Regions from separate parts of the Gluconobacter cerinus genome, predicted to be linked through region 2. Evidence: riboswitches for the same ligand, from Rfam matches in the RefSeq annotation. Region 2 holds a riboswitch; the other holds the start of a gene.

Region 1 (10,576 bases), 2.3 Mb from region 2:
GAATTTCCGAAGCAGGACGCGTACCAGCTTCTGCGAGCGCCCAGATCTGGGCGGCCCGTGTTCCTGACCGACAATAACCAACAACCGGAGCCGGAAGAGACGCCAGTGCCTCTCTGGCCTGCAACACCTGAGCATCGCTTGGCACCGTTCCCGCCTTCACAGGAATTGCGATAAACGCCAGCCCTTCCGCCTTTGCAGCCGCTTCGACGGCAGCCGCATCCGGCTGATCCGGCGCTTCACCATCCGGGCGAAACGAAACGATGCTCCGGAAACCTTCGGCCTTAAGATCCGCAACATCCTGCGGCGTGACCTGAGGGGAAACAGCGTAGCGATCCGTTAAAGACGTGGTTGGCATGACGTGCTCTCCGACAAAAATATCTGAATCGGTCAACCGGCTCAGAGGCGATTGACGGGTATCTTGATGTAGCTGATGCCGTCAGCCTCTGGTTCTGGCATATGACCGCCACGCATATTGACCTGCACTGACGGCATCAGAAGCTTCGGCATCGCCAGAGTGGCGTCACGCGTTGTGCGCATCGCCACGAAATCTTCCTCGCTCACACCATCATGAACGTGAATATTATGGGCACGTTCCAGAGCCACAGTGGTCAGCCATGCGTAGTCATCGCGGTCCGGCGCTTTATAGTCATGGCAAAGAAAGAGGCGGGTTTCTTCCGGAAGGGACAGAAGCCGACGGATGGACTGGAAAAGCTGACGGGCATCCCCGCCGGGAAAATCGGCGCGTGCGGTCCCGAAGTCTGGCATGAAGATCGTATCGCCCACAAAGGCGCAGTTTCCGATCACGAACGCCATGTCTGCTGGCGTATGGCCTGGCACATGCAAGACCGTGACCGGCAGATCACCAATGGAAAACGTCTCACCATCCTGGAAAAGATGGTCGAACTGAGATCCGTCCCGTGCAAAACGCGTACCCGCGTTAAAGATTTTTCCAAATACATTCTGGACGCGCACGATGTTCGCGCCAATTCCCAGTTTTCCGCCGAGCTGCTCCTGAAGCCAGGGTGCTGCAGACAGATGGTCGGCATGCGCATGGGTTTCCAGCTGCCAGTCAACAGACAACCCTTCCCGGCGCACATAATCTACAATCGCCTGTGCAGAACCATTGGATGTCCGGCCCGCAGCAGCATCATAGTCCAGCACGCTATCGAGGATCGCAGCGCGCTTGGTAATCGGGCAGTGAACAACGTGACTGGCTGTATTTGTCGCTTCATCAAAGAACGTGCAAACTACAGGGGATGGAACCTCACCACTCTGCACACGTCCAATCTGGGCAGTTGCAGCGTCAATGGCAGCATCAGGCATGGCGTTTTCACCTCTGGAGTTACACATTTCCAAGAAAACAATTATGTGTTTAATAAAGTAATAAACTATCAACAGTCAAGACCCGGACAGGCTGGATACAGCATCATGACAGGCCCACTCACTGAAGACTCCGCCTTTTTCCCCCTTCGCATAGGCGACGAGGCCCCCGATTTTACGGCACGCACAACCCACGGTGAATTCGTACTGAGTTCGCTGAGAGGCCGCTGGGTCATGCTGTTCGCACACCCGGCGGACTTCACACCCGTTTGCACGAGCGAGTTCATTGCCTTTGCCAAAGTGGAGACCTTTTTCCGCGAACGGAACTGCGTTCTCCTTGGGCTTTCCGCTGACAGTCTTCCCGCTCACCTGGCGTGGATTACGGCCATTGAAGAACGCTTCAATGTCCGCATTCCTTTCCCGATCGTTGAAGACCCCTCCATGGAGGTCGCCCGCGCCTACGGAATGATGGATCTGGAAGCACAGGACAGCGCCACGGTACGGTCCGTCTTTTTCATTGATCCGACGGGAATTATTCGCGCCATCCTGAGCTATCCTGCCAGCGTTGGCCGGTCAGTGGCCGAGTTGCAGCGTATGCTTTCCGCCTTGCAGGAAGTGGATCGCTCCAACGTGCTGACACCGGAAGGCTGGCAGCCTGGACAGGCTGCTATTGCCCCCCCTCTTCAGACCCAGGAAGCAGTTCAGAAAGCAGGTCCGAACTGGTTCCTTCAGCCGAAGAAGCCGCGCCCATGACTCTTCTCGCCCTCGAAGAAAGCCGAAATCTTGCCGAATGGCTGCGCCTGCTCGCGCAGCCTCAACGCCTCATGATCCTGTCGGCCCTGCTCGATGGCTCACATGCTGTCAGTGAAATCGAGACCATGACGGGCATTGGCCAACCAACACTGAGCCAGCATCTCGGCACCCTTCGCCGCAGCGGACTGATTGAGTCTCAGCGAGAGTCCCGCGCCATCAGTTACTGCATGGCTGATACGCCCGATGCCGCTCGCGCCAGAATGCTCATCATGACACTCCGCCCTGACGGACTGGCAGTCTCACCAACGGCTACAGCCCCTTCACGCAAACCCGGTGCCCAACGCTCTTCCCTGGAAGGCGCAAGGTTTGCGCGCATCGTCCGTCCGCTCTCCCGATGACCAGAACCCGGCTTGCACCGCCCCCTGTTTCACCGTGCGAGCCAACGGAAACTGTGCTGCTTTTCAAACGCTTTTAGATGGAAAAGGAGAAGGTCCATGACCCGCTATCTGATGCTTCTGGCCTGCCTGACCGGTTTTGCCGCCCTGTCTGGCACGGCGTCAGCCGCGACACGCGACGAGCAGAAACAGGCCTGCCAAGGTGATGCCATCCGCCTGTGCACGTTTGCCATTCCTAACGAAGCCAAGATTACAGCCTGTATGAGAAAGAAGATGGATCAGCTCAGCCCGAAATGCCGGGCGATGTTTGAACCAGCTCCGCAGAAAAATACTGCGACAACAAAGCCCAAAAACTGAGACGTTTACCCTCTTGTCGTAATCGTGAAGATGGGCAGACGACGTTCAGACCAGCATTTACCTGAGGCACTTGCATATTAGGTGCCTTCTCGTTCTTCCGTCAGGATTGCACGAAGGCAGCGTTTTCATTATTGGATAACATATGAAAACACCCCGTCAGTACGGTCGTCGCAAGGTTACGCTCAAGGATGTAGCGGCACAGGTCGGGGTGTCCCACACGACAGTCTCGAATGCCTATATCCGGCCGGGCCAACTCTCGGCTGCGCTGAGGGAAAAGATCTTCGCGGCGGCACAGGAGCTTGGATATACAGGCCCTGATCCGGCAGCGAAACAGCTTGCGACCGGGCATTCCGGGGCACTGGGCTTTCTCTTCAGTGAAGATCTTCCATACGCATTTTCTGATCCTGCCGTTCTCGCCGTGCTGAACGGCGTCGCAAAAAGCTGCGATGAGATGGAAACGGATCTGGCCCTGATTTCAGCAGGCAGCAGCCTCCGCAACATGAACACACCTGTTTCGCTAGGCAATGCTGCGGTCGACGGGTACATCCTTTATTCCGTGGCCCCCGATAGCCGGTGCGTTTTGATGGCGCAGCAGCGGAACGTTCCGCTCGTTGTGGTGGACCAGCCCCGTTTGGACAACGTGCCATATGTCGGCATTGATGACCGTGGAGCCGCCTACAACGCGGCAAAGACCCTGCTTGAGCTAGGACACCGTCGCTTCGGTATCCTGTCTCTCAAAACAGCCCATGACGACTATTTTGGCATCCTGACAGCCAAGCGTCGCGCCAATATTGCACACAGCACGATTGCCATGCGTCTTGAGGGGTACTTAACAGCCCTTCAGGAAGCCGGTATTGCCCCCGAAAACGTGCCGGCCTGGGAAATTCCGATCAACTCTGAAGAGTCCGGTGCTGAAGGCGCGCGCTTTCTACTGAACCGACAGAATGCGCCGACAGCAATTCTGGCAATGAGCGACCGCGTTGCAATTGGCGCCATGCAGACAATTCGTGCGGCGGGTCTCAGCATTCCTGAAGACGTGTCGATTTTTGGATTTGATGACATTCCTGCCGCTGCCCTGTCGGACCTCAGCACAATCCGCCAGCCTCATGAGCGCAAAGGCATGGAGGCAGTCCGTCTCCTGACCCAGCAGGACGGCCGCCAGAACAAGAACGTCATTCTGGAAACAGAACTCGTCGCTCGCGGCAGCATTGGTCCAGCCCCCAAGGGCTGAACCGCACTGTATTAGCGGGCGACGTTCAGAAGCCCGGCAATACTGTCGATCTGGAAATCCGGCTTCAGATCAATGCACTGCGTTGCAGACCCGTGCCCATAACTCGCCCAGCAGGATGCAATGCCACTATTGCGGGCAAACCCAAGATCTGCCGCCGTGTCACCAACCATTAGAAAATTCGATGCAGGAACTTCCGGGAACAACGGCCGCACACGGTCCGTCATAACGCGGGGGTCTGGCTTGTGCGGGTAGGCTGGTTCGGACGCAATCACATTGCTGATCCACCCACCAAGCCCGAAGCGCTCGATACTGGCATGAACAGTTGGAGCATGTTTGTTGCTGAGAATTACCAGCGTTGCCCCGTCAGCCTTAAGATCGTCGAGTACTGACTTCACCCCGTCAAACAGAACGGTCTCTTCCTGATCGGCTTTAGGGTAATATGCCCGATAGTGACGAACAAAAGCCTGTGCATCATCAACATCACTGTCGGGAACGATCGCCTGAAACAGCGTCTGAAGCGTCCCACCCTTTGACAGCTGATGCTTCAGGGCGTCTGATGAAGGGCCCTTGTAGCCGCTGGCTTCAAAGGCTTCCTTCAGGCTGCGAAGAATGGCCGGCTGCGTTTCCGCCAGAGTACCATCGTAGTCGAGAAGAACGATCGGGAATCTTGTCATTCCCTTTTGTCACCCCGTTTACGCAGGAAATCCAGCCCTCTCCGTTTCAGATCGGACGTCGCCCAAGAAGGCGGCAAAGGGCTGATGCTGTATCTGCATGATTCAACGTATAGAAATGGAATTGCTCCACCCCTTCAGCTTTAAGTGTCTGACAAAGCCGGTCTGCAATCGTGGCCGCGACAAACGCCCGCGCCTGGGGCGTTTCATCCAATCCATCGAACAGGTCGCGCATCCACTTCGGCACGTTTGCACCACACATATCGGCAAACTTCCAGGCCTGCGCAGCACTTCCAACCGGAAGAATACCCGGCACGATCGGCCGCTCGATTCCAATGGCCGCAGCGCGGTCCCGGAAGCGTAGAAATGTGTCCGCTTCGAAGAAGAACTGCGTCAAAGCCCGGTCCGCACCCGCATCAATCTTCGCTCGCAGATGCTCCAGATCCGACTGCGGGCTAAGCGCGGCAGGATGCGTTTCCGGATACGCCGCAACGGAAATTTCGAACGGCGCAATCTCCTTCAATCCGCGCACCAGATCCACAGCCCCCGCGTAGCCTTCCGGATGAGGCTCATAGACGCCCCCGGCTGACGGTGGCGGATCGCCACGCAGGGCCACAATGTGCTTCACACCCGCGTCCCAGTACGCTTGCGCCACAGCATTGACGTCTTCCTTGGAAGCCCCCACGCAGGTCAGATGCCCAGCCATTGGCGCGCCAGTTTCCCGAACCATGTCTTTAAGGGTGGCCAGGGTGCGGTCCCGTGTTGACCCACCTGCCCCATACGTCACGGACATGAACTGCGGACCAAAAGCAGCTAGCGTTTTTGCGTTTTCCAGCAGCGTGGCGGCTGCCTTTTCCGACTTTGCAGGAAAAAACTCGAACGAAATTGCGGGCAGAGGCCCTGTCTGTGCGGGCATCACGCCAGCTCCTTATTCAATAATTCAGCTTAGTTGGGGCGTTGGCCGAGCCAGAGTTTCACAGTCAGTTCGCCCTCAAGAGCCACTGGCTCTGCGGGAACTAGACCCGCAGCGCGAAACCACATCGCCATCTGCGCATCGGTGAACCCAAGCCGGACATGCGCATCCCGTGTGCGAAGTTCTTCCCGGTTATGGGAGGCAAAATCGATAATCAGCAATCGACCGTTGGCATCCAGAATACGCGCGGCTTCCGCAATCACAGCAGCCGGATGTTGCGCATAGTGCAGAACCTGATGCATGACCGCGACATCGGCTGAATGCTCCGGCAGCGGAAGGGCCTGAAAGTCCCCTTGCCGCAGATCAGCCTGCTCCAGACCAGCTTCCGCCAGTTTGGTACGCGCCAGCCGCAGCATGGCGGGACTGCGATCAAACCCGATGACTGTTTGAGCGCCGACCCCCAGCAGCTCCATCATGCGACCTGTTCCCGTGCCTATATCCACGAGCCGGCCGATCGGAGATGCTGAAAGCGTCTTTACGATCGCTGCTTCGACCTCCTGTTCGGACACATGCAAGGAACGCAATGCGTCCCATTCTGCTGCGTGGGTTTCAAACCAGTCTTCCGCCGCGAGCGCACGAACATCCCGAATGGCCTGCAAGCGAATACGATCCGCACGGATTTCCGCCGGTTCCCGCGCAGTCCATCGATCCAGCGCCATAAAGACAGGCTCCAGACGTTCCGGAACACCCAAAGTCAAAAAGACCCAACTTCCTTCCTTGCGGCGCTCAATCAATCCCGCATCTGCCAGGATCTTCACATGCCGTGACACGCGGGGCTGACTTTGCCCGAGCACCTGCGCCACCTCGCCGATGGACAGTTCCATCTCGCGCAGAAGGGCCAGAATCCGCAGACGGGTCATGTCTGCCAGTGCCTGGAAAATGATGAGGGCCTGTTCCATACGGATTTACATATAAGGAGTTCTTTATATGAGCAAGAGCTATTGACTCTTTTTCAGAACATGCGGCAGTCATAAGGCTTGTCATGGATCCATGTCGGATGTTCACGCATCCGGCTTGGCTAAGAGGGAAGCCGGTGCAAAGCCGGCGCTGCCCCCGCAACTGTCAGCGGCGAGTGCCGATTCCATACAGGCCACTGGGCGAAAGTCCGGGAAGGCGGAATCAGCGCGGAGACCCGTAAGCCAGGAGACCTGCCACGGCACATAACATCCTCCGGCGGGGCGTTCCGGACGGGTCACGCATGTCTCCACGCCGCACATTTCCTGTTCGGGGCGTGAACGATCCTGCATGCCCTGCGAGCGCACTGCCACGAACCTGTCGAGGCTTTCATGACCGTCCGCGTCGCAACTCTGGGCTTTCCGCGTATCGGCACCCGCCGTGAACTGAAAACCGCTCTTGAACAGTACTGGGCGGGAAATTCCTCCGCCGATGATCTACTTTCCACAGCCGCATCCCTTCGAGCGTCCGCCTGGCAGCGCCAGAAAGACCTCGGTGCCGAGATCATCCCTTCCAACGATTTTTCGCTTTACGATCATGTGCTGGATACATCCGCAATGGTCGGTGCTGTTCCTGCCATTTACGGCAACGTGCAGGGCAAGGTGGACTTGGGAACCTACTTCGCCATGTCCCGCGGCTCCCAGACGACATCCGAAGAGTGTGGCTGCGGTCATGCTCATGGCGCACCTCAGGACGTTCCTGCCGCCGAAATGACCAAGTGGTTTGACACGAACTACCATTACCTTGTCCCGCAATTCACAGCAGACCAGACGTTCCGCCTCGCCTCCACAAAAGCGGTGGACGAATATCGGGAAGCCAAGACGCTTGGGATTGAGACACGCCCTGTTCTGCTCGGTCCTGTCAGTTTCCTGCTTCTGGGAAAATGTGACGGCCCGGCGTTTGCTCGCCTTGATCTGCTCCCTGCCCTGCTACCCGTTTATGAACAGGTTCTGAAAACCCTCCAAGCAGAAGGCGCAGACTGGGTTCAGATTGACGAGCCGTGTCTTGTTCTGGATCTGCCGGACAATGCTGCCGCAGCTTTCAAAACGACCTACAACACTCTGACAGCCGCTGTTCCAGACCTCAAACTGATGCTCGCCACTTATTTCGGTGCGCTCGGAGACAATCAGGACATCGCCCTAAGCCTGCCAGTTCACGGCCTGCATGTAGATCTTGTCCGCGCTCCCGAGCAGCTTGCATCCATCCTGGAAAAAGCACGACCTGACCTACTGCTATCTCTCGGCGTAGTGGATGGGCGAAATATCTGGAAGGCCGACCTGAACGCGCTTCTGGACCATCTTGAACCGCTGGCGCGCCAGCGTGACCTGATCCTTGCGCCGTCCTGCTCTCTCCTCCACACACCGATTGATCTGGAACGGGAGACAGATCTGGACGCGGATGTGAAATCCTGGCTCGCATTCGCCGTTCAGAAAATTGAGGAGTTGCACACACTGGCGCGCGCGCTGAATGAAGGCCGGGGCGCTGTGCAAACCACTTTAGCCGAAAATGCTGCGGCGCTTCAGGCACGTCGCTCTTCCACAAAAATCAACAATCCTGCCGTTCAGGCACGCTCTGCAGATCGCAACCCAGCTCTCGCCCAGCGCCATTCACCCTTCCCCGCGCGCCGTCCGTTGCAACAGGCCAAACTCAAGCTGCCTTTGTATCCGACGACAACAATCGGTTCCTTCCCCCAGACACCTGAAGTCCGCAAAGCCCGTGCGGATCATGCACGAGGAGAGCTCTCTTCCGAGACTTACGACGCCTTCCTGCGGGAAGAAACCGCCCGGACCATCCGCTGGCAGGAAGAGATTGATCTTGATGTGCTGGTGCATGGCGAGTTTGAGCGCAATGACATGGTGCAATATTTCGGAGAGCAGCTTTCCGGCTTTGCGTTCACGAAGCACGCCTGGGTTCAGTCCTACGGATCTCGCTATGTCCGGCCCCCCATCATTTTCGGAGATGTGTCACGCCCAAAAGCCATGACGGTTGAGTGGTGGGAATACGCCCAATCCCTCACCAACCGCCCTGTGAAAGGCATGCTGACGGGGCCCGTCACGATCCTGAACTGGTCTTTCGTACGAGACGATCAGCCGCGTGCGGAAACATGCCGACAGATCGCTTTCGCGATCCGGGATGAAGTGTGCGATCTGGAAAAAGCCGGGTGCGGCATCATCCAGATTGATGAAGCCGCCTTGCGTGAAGGCCTGCCGCTCCGTCGCGCAGACTGGCAATCCTATCTGGACTGGGCCGTGGAGAGCTTCCGCATTTCAGCCTCGGGTGTGCAGGACGCCACACAGATCCACACCCATATGTGCTACTCGGAATTCAACGATATTATTGCCGCCATTGGCGCAATGGATGCGGATGTGATTTCGATTGAAACCGCCCGCTCCCGCATGGAACTACTCGATGCGTTCGCAGCCTATCGCTACCCTGCGGAAATCGGGCCGGGCGTTTACGATATCCATTCCCCACGCGTGCCGTCTGTCGAGGAAATGGTGGACCTGCTTCGGACAGCCAGCAAAGTCATCAGCCCGGATGCCCTTTGGGTCAATCCGGATTGCGGACTGAAAACCCGCCAATGGCCGGAGACGAAAGCTGCACTCATCAACATGGTTGCGGCAGCCCATTATATGCGCCCATAAACCAGCGAGTAGATGGGGTGGATCACCACCCCATCATACGCAATTACCAGATTTTGACGCGCTGATCCGGGGTCAGATAGAGCTTGTCACTCGGCTGTACATTCCAGGCTCTGTACCAGAGATCCACGTTGTGCATCGGGATGTTTACCCGAGCTTTCGGCGGCGAGTGCGGGTCGATAACAACCATCTGCTTCTCCGTGTCTGGACGAACCTTCTCACGCCAGACCTGTGCCCATCCCATGAACACGCGCTGATCGCCCGTCAGACCATCAATGACCGGAGCTGGCTTCCCATTCAGGGAGGCATGGTAAGCATCCAGCGCCAGTGTCAGCCCACCAAGATCGGCAATGTTTTCGCCCATCGTGAGCTTACCGTTCACATGCACGCCCGGCTGAACCTCGAACGCGTCATACTGCGCACCAAACCGATCTGCGAGCTTCTGAAAGCGCGCTTCGTCTTCCTTTGTCCACCAGTTCCGCAGACGCCCCTTGTCGTCGTACTTGCGGCCTTTGTCATCAAAAGAATGGGTCATTTCATGCCCGATGACACCACCGATCGCCCCGTAATTCACAGCCGGATCAGCCTTCGGGTTGAAGAACGGCGGCTGAAGGATCGCCGCAGGAAACACGACTTCCACAAAACGCGGATTGTTGTAGGCGTTCACCGTTGCGGGCGACATCAGCCACTCGTTGCGGTCAACAACCTTGTCGAGATGGCTTAACTGATAGTGCCAGTCGAAAGCGAAAGCGCGCTCGGCATTGCCGTACACATCGCCCTTCTTCACAACCAGATCGGAATAGTCCCGCCACTCATTCGGGTAACCCACCTGGATTTCAAAGCTGGCCAGCTTCTTCAGCGCGGCTTCACGCGTCTGCGCGCTCATCCATGTGTTGTGTTCGAGGCGGTTGTGGAAAGCCGCCTTCAGGTTACCCGTCAGCGTCTGCATGGCCGCACGATCCGAAGCCGGGAAATAGCGCTCCACGTAGATTTTGCCGAGCGCCATTTCCATGGCGGAACTCGTGAAATCCACACCACGCTTCCAACGCGCTGCCAGAGCAGGCTGGCCTGACATGGCCTTCACATAGGCGAAACGCGTTTGCACAAAAGCATCCGGCAAGAACGATGCAGCATTGCTCGCCGTATGGAACGCCTGCCAGGCGCGCAGCGTATTCAGATCCGTCTTTGCAATCAGGTCCGCTTCCGCCTTGATGGCGGAAGGTTCACCAACAATAACAACCCGCTGCGCCAGCCCGGCCTCAGGCACACCTGACGCCCGC
Region 2 (10,576 bases):
ATCCGACCGAAACCGCGTCAAGGAATTCCTCTTCGCCCATAGCTGGGGTCGCGGTAAAATCTGCTGTGGCCTTTAGATTTTGGACGGGTACAACAGCAAGGTCCGCACCAGCATTCCGGGCAAGCTGATTGATTGCTGCGCCGCCACTCTGGAAATTCGACACCATCTGGGCCGTAACATCCGAAGGCCACGGAGATACCCCCCGGCGGACCACACCATGATTTCCTGCAAAAATCGTTATCTGAACGTGTTCCAGCCTTGGTTTCTGATGGCCCTGCCATTCACCGAGCCAAATGGATAGCTCTTCCAACCGCCCGAGGCTGCCGGGAGGTTTGGTCAGAGTTGCGTCTCGCTCCGCTATCAGGGCGGCGACTTTCTGGTCGGGCTCTGGAAGTGACAGGCAGGCAGTGCGAAGTTCTGCCATGCTGGCGAAAGGGGGCTGACAGGACGAGGGCATGATGTGCGGTGGCATGACAGGTCTTTTGTGCTGTTATCAGGGACCATGCAAGAAGAAGGCGCAGGAGACATTGTGGCACAGACCATCACGCAAACAGGACTACCGGATGTGTCACTGGTCCTCGGGGGCGCCAGGTCAGGAAAAAGCAGGATCGCTGAGGCAATCATCACTGGTCTTCCGGCCCCTTGGGTTTATCTCGCGACCGGTCGGGCTTTTGATGAAGAAATGCAGGCCAGGATAGATTTGCATCGTACCACCCGTGGGAACAAAGGGTGGCGTACACTTGAAGAGCCATTTGATATCGCTGGTGTCTTACAGGTCGAGCAGGGCGCGCCGGTCTTGGTTGATTGCCTGACTTTATGGCTGACAAATCTCATTCTGGAAGATCGTAATGTACACGCCGCGACGAAAGACCTCCTCGAGGCGTTGCAAGCACGGAAAGGCCGGACCGTTCTTGTGGGTAACGAGGTAGGGCTCGGAATTGTCCCGGACAATGCCCTGGCTCGTCGTTTCCGCGATGAAGCGGGTCTTCTTCATCAGAAGATCGCCGCAGTCGCCGGAGAAGTGCTGTTTGTGGCGGCGGGTTTGTCTTTGAAAATGAAATGAGCCCATTTCCCGGGCTTTGACACGCTTTCATCTCAGAGATAGGAGAGGATTTGATGGTTCCTCTGAGAAGAGGATGAAAAGGGAAGCTGGTGCGGCCTTAGAAGTAGGTCAAACCCGGCACTGCCCCCGCAACTGTGGACGGTTTTCTGTTCTGCCCGTCTTTCTTTCAGGAAAGGCAGCCACTGGATTTCGATCTGGGAAGGCCCGGTGGGAGAGGAGGTGCTAATGGCGCCTCAGCCGTGAGTCAGGAGACCTGCCGTCTGAGCCAAGTGTCATGATCCGGCGGGGTGCCCGGACTGTGAGGGCACGCCATCATGTGCGTGTCACTTTCGCGACTGCGAAGGCCTTTCATCGCGCCTTTTGTTATGCCGTTGTGGCTGCAAGAGAGACGAAACCATGGCAGATCCACTGCCTCATGCTGAAGCGGGCCAGTCATCCGTTTCGCCAGTTTTCCACGTCTGTGTGACGTGTCGTCGCGGTCTCCCGGTTGGGAATGACCCTGTTCAGGGGCGGCAGCTCTACGATGCCTTGCTTGACCAGGCTGCTGAAGGTGATTTCAGCGTCCAGCCCGTTGAATGTATGGCAGCCTGTAGCCGAGGCTGTATTGCCACGCTTTCCATGCCGGAAAAATGGACTTTTGTTCTAGGTGAACTTGGTCCGGAAAAGCTGTCTGACCTGCTGGCTTACCTTCAGCTTTACCGGGCATCGAAAACCGGAACAGTGATGCCGTCCAAGCGACCTGCATCGCTTTCTGATATGGTTATCGCCCGTCTTCCATCTTCATTGTCTGCTTCACAGGAACTTTCATGATGTCCCAGACTGTTTCAGGCTCCGGTCGCAAGATTCCGGTTACGATCATCACGGGTTTTCTGGGGGCAGGAAAAACAACCCTTCTGCGAAATCTTCTCGCACAGGCTGATGGGCGCCGTATTGCAATCGTCGTGAACGAGTTCGGTTCGCTTGGGATTGACGGCGAAATTCTGCGGTCCTGCGGGATCGAAGGATGCGCTGACGAGGATATCGTCGAACTCACCAACGGATGCCTCTGCTGCACGGTTGCAGACGACTTCATTCCGACCATGGAGGCTCTGATCGATCGTCCTGATCCGCCAGAGCACATCGTGATCGAGACATCTGGCCTTGCGCTGCCCAAGCCTCTTCTCAAGGCATTCAGCTGGCCCGGGATCCGTACCCGCATGACCGTTGACGGTGTGATTACGCTGGTGGACGCACCTGCTGTCGCCGCTGGTCGCTTTGCGGACGATCCGGAAGCTGTTGCTGCACAGCAGGCTGCTGACCCTTCTCTGGATCATGATAACCCGTTGGCTGAAGTCTATGAAGACCAGCTGAATGCGGCGGATCTTATTGTCTTGAACAAGACTGATCTTCTGGACGAAGCCGGGATTGATGCGGTTGAGAAGGGCATTACCGAGGCCGTGCCGCGGAAAGTTATTACGCTGCGGGCAGTAGAGGGACGACTAGACCTTGCTGTTCTGCTGGGAATTGGTGCCGGTGCGGAAGACGATCTTCAAGCGCGCCCGTCCAATCATGATGGCGCAGATGACCACGAACATGATGACTTCGAGAGTTTCGTCGTGGTCCTTCCGGAGCAGAAAAGTGCGGAAGCATTACTCAAACGCCTGAGCGAGGTTGCGGGGCAATTCGATATCCTCCGCATGAAAGGCTTTGCCGCCGTGCAGGGTAAGAAAATGCGATTGGCCGTGCAGGGTGTCGGAACCCGTTTCCGTCATGAATTTGATGTGCCTCTAGATGCAGGCCGCGACGGGCGTCTCGTCGTAATTGGCCAGACAGGCCTGGATCGCGCAGCCATCGAAGCCGCATTGCTGGCGGACTGACCTGATGCATCTGCTTGTCCGGGAACGACACGGAATAGACGATCAGGACGTGGCCGAGGATCTCGGTCATGCGCCTGCTGACGTCGTGTTTCTGTCCTTCTCGGATAGCGATCTTCTGGCGCTTGAGCGGGCGTACTCTAATCTGAATGAGCAGCCCCCAAACGGCGCAGGTTTTTCGCTGCGGTTGGTCAATCTTGCTCGCCTCAGACACCCCATGTCGGTCGATTTATATGTTGAGCAGACCATAGCATCGTCCCGCTGCGTCATCGCACGGCTTCTTGGTGGGGTGGATTACTGGCGCTATGGGGCGGAAGAACTCCGGAATTTTTGTAGCAGGAACAGCATTCCACTGGCTCTGTTGCCCGGAGATGCCCGTCAGGATGCACGGCTTGAAGAGTGGTCGAGCGTTGAAGCCGAAAAGCATTCCAGACTTACGGGGTTTCTGAGGGAAGGTGGTCCTGAGAATGCACGTCGTGCCCTTTTGCTCATGGCTCATCTTGCCGGATATGGAGATGACGTTTCAGGGCAACCCGCGCCGCTCCCCCCAGCTGGAATTTATCGCCAGACGACAGCGGGTTTTTCTTTAAGAGCCACAATCGTTTTCTACCGCGCTCACCTTCTGGCTGCAGATACAGCAGCGATTGACGGTCTTGCCGATGAACTGGCAAAGTCCGGGGTCGCGACAGATGTTCTATATGTCGCATCGCTGAAGAACCCGGATGTTGCCGAGTGGATTCAGCGCCGGCTGATTGAAACTCAGCCAGACATTGTTCTGAACGCGACCTTCTTTTCTGCGCGCGGAAAAGACGGGGCATCTCCTCTTGATATTGCTGCTGTTCCGGTTCTTCAGGTTTTGCAGCCTGGTGTGACAGCCTCGGCCTGGGCTGAAAGCGGGCGCGGCCTCTCGCAGTCCGATCTTGCCATGCAGGTCGTTTTGCCAGAACTTGATGGGCGAATTTCTTCCTCCCCGATCTCCTTCAAATCCGAAACAGTTCCGGGAGATGCGGCAAGGCATATGCCCTTTCAACCGGGTATTGCCGCTGCTGCAGAGCAGGCTCTCGCATGGGCAAGGCTCAAAAAAACACCTCCGCGCGAAAAGCGTCTTGCGATTGTCCTTTCTGATTATCCCGGTGCGGATGGACAGACTGCACATGCCGTCGGGTTAGATACTTTTGCCAGCGTTGAATCCATCCTGCAGGCCTTGAAACAGGCAGGGTATGACTGTGGAGCTGCGAAAATTCCCACCAGTAGGGCGTTGGTGGGAGCTCTGTGTGAAGACCTGCCGCAGCCCTGCTTGTCTCTGAACGATTATAACGAACTCTTTGCGCGCTTGCCCGCTCCCTTCCGGGACGCTGTGACCCAGAGTTGGGGCACCTCTGCGGAAGATCCCGCTGTTCAGGACGGTTCATTTTGTCTTAAATTCATGGTGTTTGGTAATGTTGTAGTCGCTGTCCAGCCTGATCGTGGCAGCGCGCAAGACCGTAAAGCCCAGTACCACGACCCTGATACACCCCCACGCCATGCCTATATCGCGTTCCACCTCTGGCTACGTCATGTCTGCCAGACAGATGCAATGGTTCATCTTGGAACGCATGGCACTCTAGAATGGCTTCCCGGCAAAGCTGTAGCGCTTTCCAACCAGTGTGCTCCCGCCGTTCTTCGTGGCGCTTTGCCGGTTCTGTATCCCTTTATCGTCAACAATCCGGGAGAAGCAGCCTCGGCGAAACGTCGTCTCGGCGCAGTCATCATCGGACATATGACACCGCCTGTTATGAAGGCCGGACTTGATCCGGACATGGCAGAGCTGGAACAACTGATCGATGAGTTTGCAGAGGCGGATGGTCTGGACAGGCGTCGTGGCGCCATTCTGAAGCGTGATATTCTGGACCGAGCCTCGCGAATGGGGCTTTTGAGCGAAAGTGGAGTCAAAGCGGGCGAAGGTGACGAAGCAGAGGCTCTGGCGCGGCTGGATGCTTATCTATGTGATCTGAAGGACCTTCAGATCCGTGATGGTCTGCATGTTTTTGGTCAAGTAGCACCGCATGCCGAGAAATTGGCCGAAATGGTGTCTTCTGTAGCAAAGGCGCCCCAGCAATCGGTTTCTACTCTGATCGAAGCCAGCGCAGATGCGGAAGTGAAGGCACTTCTGGCTGGGCTGGAAGGACGGTTCATTCAACCCGGGCCGTCTGGTGCGCCGACACGTGGGCGGGTGGATGTTCTGCCGACCGGCCGCAATCTTTTCACGCTTGATCCGAGAGCTGTTCCAACGGCTTCTGCGGTAGAGCTTGCCCGAACGCAGGCAAAGCAGATCCTGCTGTGTCATTTGCAGAACGAGGGCGAGCCGCTTCAAAGCATCGTTATAGATCTGTGGGGTTCCTCCACCCTGCGCACGGGGGGAGAGGATCTGGCACTGGCTCTGATCCTAATGGGAGTTGACCCCACGTGGGATGCGTCGAGCGGTCGGGTATCAGGATTTGAAATTACGCCACTTGCAGTTCTCGATCGTCCGCGTGTCGATGTGACACTTCGAATTTCAGGATTGTTCCGGGATGCCTTTCCAGCACAGATTTCTCTTTTCGATCAGGTGGTTGAAGCTGTTTCCTGTTTGGAGGAAGGCGAGGAATGGAACCCGTTGTCTGCCCGTGTGAGAAATCTGGAAGGTGATGCTCGAAAAATTGCTGGAGCGCGGATTTTTGGTGCAGCGCCCGGTACGTACGGGACAGGCATTGAAGACGCTCTCACGCGGAGTAACTGGGAAGACCGGTCTGAGCTCGGCCAGTCCTATCTGGCCGACAACGACTGGATGTATGGTGGCGGTCGTGACGGGACACGTAGCAGCGCAGCATTGGCCCAAAATCTGGCACGGGCAGATGCAATCCTGCATGTGCAGGACCATGCAGAGACGGATATTCTCGAAAGCCCGGATTTTGCTGCTCATGAAGGTGGGCTTGCAGCAGCGGCGGCTTTGCTAGGGGCCGATCCCGTCCTTTGGCATGGCGATACGTCCCGTGCGGACGCGCCCCGTCTTCGGAGAGTTGAAAACGAAGTGAAGCGCATCGTTCGAGGGCGTCTGGCCAATCCCCATTGGCTGGCAGGGATGCAGCGGCATGATTATCGGGGAGGCGCCGAAATTGCACGGGGACTGGACGCGCTCTGCGCTTTTGCCTCGACCCTTTCTGTTCGGTTTGACCAACAGTTTGACCTGGTATTTGCCGCAACGCTTGGCGATGACACCTGTGATGCTTTCCTGAAAAGCGCTAACCCTCAGGCACGTCAGGCAATGCGCACGCGGTTCCAGGATATGATCCGTCGAGGCCTCTGGCACCCGCGCCTGAATAGCGTCTCTGCGATGTTGGAGAGTGGGAGCGAATGACAGTTCCCCCCCTTGTTCGCGGCTGGTGTCCGGATATGTTCGCGCCGATGGAAGCACGAGACGGATATCTGGTCCGTATCCGTTCCCCGCTCGGTGGTTTTAACGGGCCACAAGTACTGGCTATTGCAGAGCTGGCACGACGTTTCGGAAACGGCGTTGTTGAACTGACCAATCGTGGCAACGTGCAGTTGCGAGGATTTTCTTCGACGAGTGCAAAACTCGCGTTAGAAAGCGCACTGGCAGAAGGGCTCGTAGATCCTGATCCAGCAAAAGAGCGCCGAAGGGCCATTCTGGTTTCACCCCTTGCGGGCTTGGACCCTGAATGCGACCCGGAAACGTTAGGCGTCGCCCAGTCGCTTCAGACGGCACTTCTTGAAGAAAATGCATTGTCGGCGCTGAGCGGCAAGTTCGGTTGGGCCGTTGATGGTGGCGGGTATGTTCCAGAAGGCACGTTATCAGCGGATATTGCCCTTCAGTCCCGCGCGGATGGATGGTCAGTTGTCTGTGGTGCTATGGAAACCGGAGTGCTGGATAACGCTCGGGCTGTCAGAGCAGCCGTGGTGATGTCCCGGATTTGTGCAGAAAATTCTGACCTTGGCCGACCATCGCGAGACACCGATACAGCAGCATTCGTCCACGCGAAGGCCGGGCTAGAGGGCATTCCGTGCAAACGGCAGGGTACTCGTCCGGTGTCTCTCATAGGGCCCCTGCCGGGGAAGGTCATGGGTGTTGGCCTGCCATTTGGTCGATGCCATGCCAAAGACTTGGAGGTTCTTGCCGAACTTACCGGGACATCACGGCTGCGGGTTACACCGTGGCGTAGTGTTCTCCTGCCGCAGCAGGACGGAACATGGCCCGGCTTCATCACCAGTTCGGTAGATCCATTGTTGAGAGTGGAAGCCTGTATTGGCCGTGCCGGATGTGCGAAAGCCACCGCAGATGTTGTCGAGACAGCCTTGGCTCTGGCATCTGATGTGCCGCCCGGCTGTGTGCTGCATGTTTCAGGCTGCATAAAGGGGTGTGCGCATCCCCGTGCGGCAGATATGACGCTCGTTGCCGATGACGGGCATTATGAGGTTGTGCGCAATGGGCGCACAACAGATACGCCATCATGGCACGGCAGGGATATTCCGCAGATACGGGCCTTGTTGCGTCATGAATTGAAGGAGACACAGGTTTGAGCGCCGGACCCTCTTCCTACGACTATATTCGGGATGGCGCGGCCATTTATGCCCGGTCCTTTGCAACGATCCGTGCAGAGGCCGATCTGTCGGGTTTTACGCCTGAACAGTCCAAAATTGCAGTGCGCATTATCCATGCATGCGGAATGGTGGAGGTCGCAGCATCAGTCGCCATGACGTCTGATCTTGTTAGCAAAGCGCGTGCAGCGTTGCAGGCGGGTAAGCCAATCCTGTGTGATTCCGAGATGGTCGCCCATGGTGTTACGCGCGCCCGGTTGCCAGCCAATAATGCCGTTATTTGCACGTTGCGCGATGAACGGACGCCAGATCTTGCCAGACAAATTGGCAATACGCGCTCTGCCGCAGCTCTTGATCTTTGGGGTGATCAGATTGAAGGAGCTGTTGTAGCGATCGGGAATGCCCCGACAGCGCTTTTTCATCTTCTTGAGCTCATTGATGCAGGTGGCCCGCGCCCCGCGGCAATTATCGGTATGCCTGTTGGTTTTGTGGGAGCCGCAGAGTCCAAGGATGCTCTGGCGGCTCGCTCTGACCTCGCGCATGTCATCGTACGTGGCCGACTGGGCGGAAGCGCCATGGCTGCCGCTGCCCTGAACGCCCTTGCCAGCGAGGCAGAATGACAGCTGCAACAGTTTACGTCGTCGGCGTAGGGCCGGGTGATCCGGAACTTATGACGCTCAAGGCAGCGCGGGTTATTTCAACAGCTCCCGTCATCGCCTATTTCTGCCGCCATGACAAAATGGGCCATGCGCGGAAGATTGCTGACACGCATATTACGCCGGGCACGAAAGAGCTGCGTTTTGCGTATCCCTTTACAACGGAGCGCCTCGTTAATGATCCGTCCTATCATCCTGATATGTCGTCGTTTTACGATGAGTGTGCGAAGCAGATTGCGGTCGAAATAGAGGCTGGCCGGAGCGTTGCTCTTCTTTGTGAGGGTGACCCGTTTTTGTATGGCTCCGCCATGTATGTGTTTGATCGGCTTGAGCCTGTCGGACCTTGCGAAGTCATTCCTGGAATCACAGGAATGAGTGGGTGCTGGACGCAGGCGGCACTCCCCATGACGCATGGTGATGATGTCCTGTGCGTCCTGCCTGCCACTATGCCGGAAGATGATCTTGCTCATTGGCTGGAGCAGGCTGATGCAGCCGTTGTGATGAAACTGGGACGCAATCTTCCAAAGCTGCGCACAGCGCTGGAACGTGCAGGTCGATTGCAGGATGCCGTCTATGTGGAGCGGGGGACGCAGGAAGAAGCCCGTGTTCTGCCACTGAATGACATGGATGGTACGGCTCCTTATTTCTCTCTGGCGTTGTTGCCAGGCCGCCGGGGTGTCCGGTGAGCCGGATCTTCGTCATTGGTCTCGGGCCGGGAAAGCCCAGCCAGCGAACGCCTGAGGCTGAAGAAGCACTTGCCCAGGCAACAGATGTCATAGGATATGGCCCATACGTAGATCGTGTGGATTTGCCAGCGCATATCACTCGCCATCCATCGGATAATCGTGTCGAACTGGATCGCGCTCGCCATGCCCTCGAACTTGCGGAGCAGGGGCGTTGTGTGGCGATTGTGTCAGCCGGGGATGCGGGCGTGTTTGGCATGGCAAGTGCCCTGTTTGAAGCCATCGATCACGAACCAGATCGATGGAATGGTATGAATGTCACGGTCATTCCCGGTGTTTCCGCCGTTCTGGCTGCCGCAGCCCGTATTGGCGCGCCCCTCGGGGGAGATTTCTGCGTCATGTCTCTGTCAGATAATCTCAAGCCTTGGGAGACAGTCTGCCGGCGTCTGACGTTGGCCGCGCAGGCGGGCTTCGTGATTGCGCTCTACAACCCCCGTTCAAAGGCACGTCCCTGGCAGTTGGGCGAGGCTTTCGAAGTGCTGCGTCAGGAGTTGTCTGGAACTGTGCCTGTTGCCTTCGCAAGGGCTATTGGAAGGAATGATGAAAGGCTGCACCTAACCGATCTGAGCCATGCTGATCCCGAACTGGTGGATATGAGTACACTTGTCCTGATCGGGACCACTCTGACACATCGCATCGAGCGGCCGGATGGGCAGGCATGGCTTTATACGTCCCGATCTGTGCCCGCGTGATAATGGCGCTCCAACCAGTCCAGCGCGTCTTCGACGGTCGGGACAGTCTCCGTCCGCGGCAGCGTCGGGCGGTCAATCATGATAACGGGCAATTTCAACGCTCTGGCGGCAATCAGCTTGGCGGCCGTCGCATCAGCTCCAGCATTCTTGGTCACCAGAACCTGTACCGCATGATCTCTCATGAGCGCGATTTCGCTGTTCACCGTGAACGGAGGGCGGGCGAGCAGAAGCGTGACGTTAGACGGCAGGGACAAGGGATCAGGCTGGTCGATACTGCGCAGAATGTAGCGATGATGCGGAGCCTTCTGGAACGGCAGCAGGTCCTTGCGGCCCGTCGTCAGAAAGACTGTCCGTTCGGCGGTCCCCAGCGCTTCTACGGCGGCATCAATACTGGGAGCGAACGTCCATTGATCGTCAGGTCGGGCTTCCCAGCTAGGGCGGTCTATCCGAAGCAGAGGAAGGCCCATTCGCACACAGGCCGTCACGGCGTGGCGGCTCATTTGTGCGGCGAACGGATGGGTCGCGTCCACCACCGCATCAATGTTCTCTGCGGCCAAGAACGTTTCCAACCCCGATATGCCGCCAAAACCGCCAATGCGCACAGGGATCCCGGGAAGAACTGGATTTTTCGTTACGCCAGCAAGAGAAAAGACTGGCTCGAAATCCTTTCTTTCCGCGAGATATTGCGCCAGTTGGTTGGCCTGTGTTGTGCCGCCAAGGATCAGAACGCGCATGGACTTGGTTCCTGTGCCGGAGCAGGCCAATGAAGACCCCATGGCTGAGCGTTATCGGAATTGGCGAGGATGGTGTCGAGGGGCTTTCGTCTCTCGCACGTCAGATCGTTCGTCAGGCCGAGTTTTTGATGGGCGGTGAAAGGCATCTTGAACTGGCTGCCAGTCTGATCTCAGGACAAGCTGAACCTTGGGGCTCCCCGTTTTCGAGTGGAGTACGTCGTGTTCTTGAACGGCGTGGACGATCCGTCACCGTCCTCGCG

Evidence for each region. Region 2 has a riboswitch for cobalamin ahead of M2305_RS15030 (DUF1636 domain-containing protein). Riboswitches for the same ligand answer to the same signal wherever they lie in the genome.
Region 1: another riboswitch for cobalamin. It lies ahead of metE (5-methyltetrahydropteroyltriglutamate--homocysteine S-methyltransferase); the one in region 2 lies ahead of M2305_RS15030 (DUF1636 domain-containing protein).

Annotation. Positions count from the first base shown of each region.
Region 1 covers NZ_JAOQNM010000001.1:947,853-958,428, forward strand. The annotation lists gene M2305_RS04415 (bifunctional protein tyrosine phosphatase family protein/NAD(P)/FAD-dependent oxidoreductase) at 1-355, opposite strand, end outside; gene M2305_RS04420 (MBL fold metallo-hydrolase) at 397-1,323, opposite strand; gene M2305_RS04425 (peroxiredoxin) at 1,429-2,073, shown strand; gene M2305_RS04430 (ArsR/SmtB family transcription factor) at 2,070-2,471, shown strand; gene M2305_RS04435 (hypothetical protein) at 2,568-2,825, shown strand; gene M2305_RS04440 (LacI family DNA-binding transcriptional regulator) at 2,968-4,056, shown strand; gene M2305_RS04445 (HAD family hydrolase) at 4,068-4,730, opposite strand; gene metF (methylenetetrahydrofolate reductase [NAD(P)H]) at 4,777-5,643, opposite strand; gene M2305_RS04455 (ArsR/SmtB family transcription factor) at 5,673-6,599, opposite strand; cobalamin riboswitch at 6,667-6,870, shown strand; gene metE (5-methyltetrahydropteroyltriglutamate--homocysteine S-methyltransferase) at 6,987-9,299, shown strand; gene M2305_RS04465 (M13 family metallopeptidase) at 9,343-10,576, opposite strand, start outside.
Region 2 covers NZ_JAOQNM010000001.1:3,256,600-3,267,175, reverse strand. The annotation lists gene cobT (nicotinate-nucleotide--dimethylbenzimidazole phosphoribosyltransferase) at 1-457, opposite strand, end outside; gene cobU (bifunctional adenosylcobinamide kinase/adenosylcobinamide-phosphate guanylyltransferase) at 503-1,063, shown strand; cobalamin riboswitch at 1,101-1,338, shown strand; gene M2305_RS15030 (DUF1636 domain-containing protein) at 1,460-1,873, shown strand; gene cobW (cobalamin biosynthesis protein CobW) at 1,870-2,919, shown strand; gene cobN (cobaltochelatase subunit CobN) at 2,924-6,292, shown strand; gene cobG (precorrin-3B synthase) at 6,289-7,473, shown strand; gene M2305_RS15010 (precorrin-8X methylmutase) at 7,470-8,111, shown strand; gene M2305_RS15005 (precorrin-2 C(20)-methyltransferase) at 8,108-8,833, shown strand; gene cobJ (precorrin-3B C(17)-methyltransferase) at 8,830-9,582, shown strand; gene M2305_RS14995 (cobalt-precorrin-6A reductase) at 9,555-10,316, opposite strand; gene cbiE (precorrin-6y C5,15-methyltransferase (decarboxylating) subunit CbiE) at 10,346-10,576, shown strand, end outside.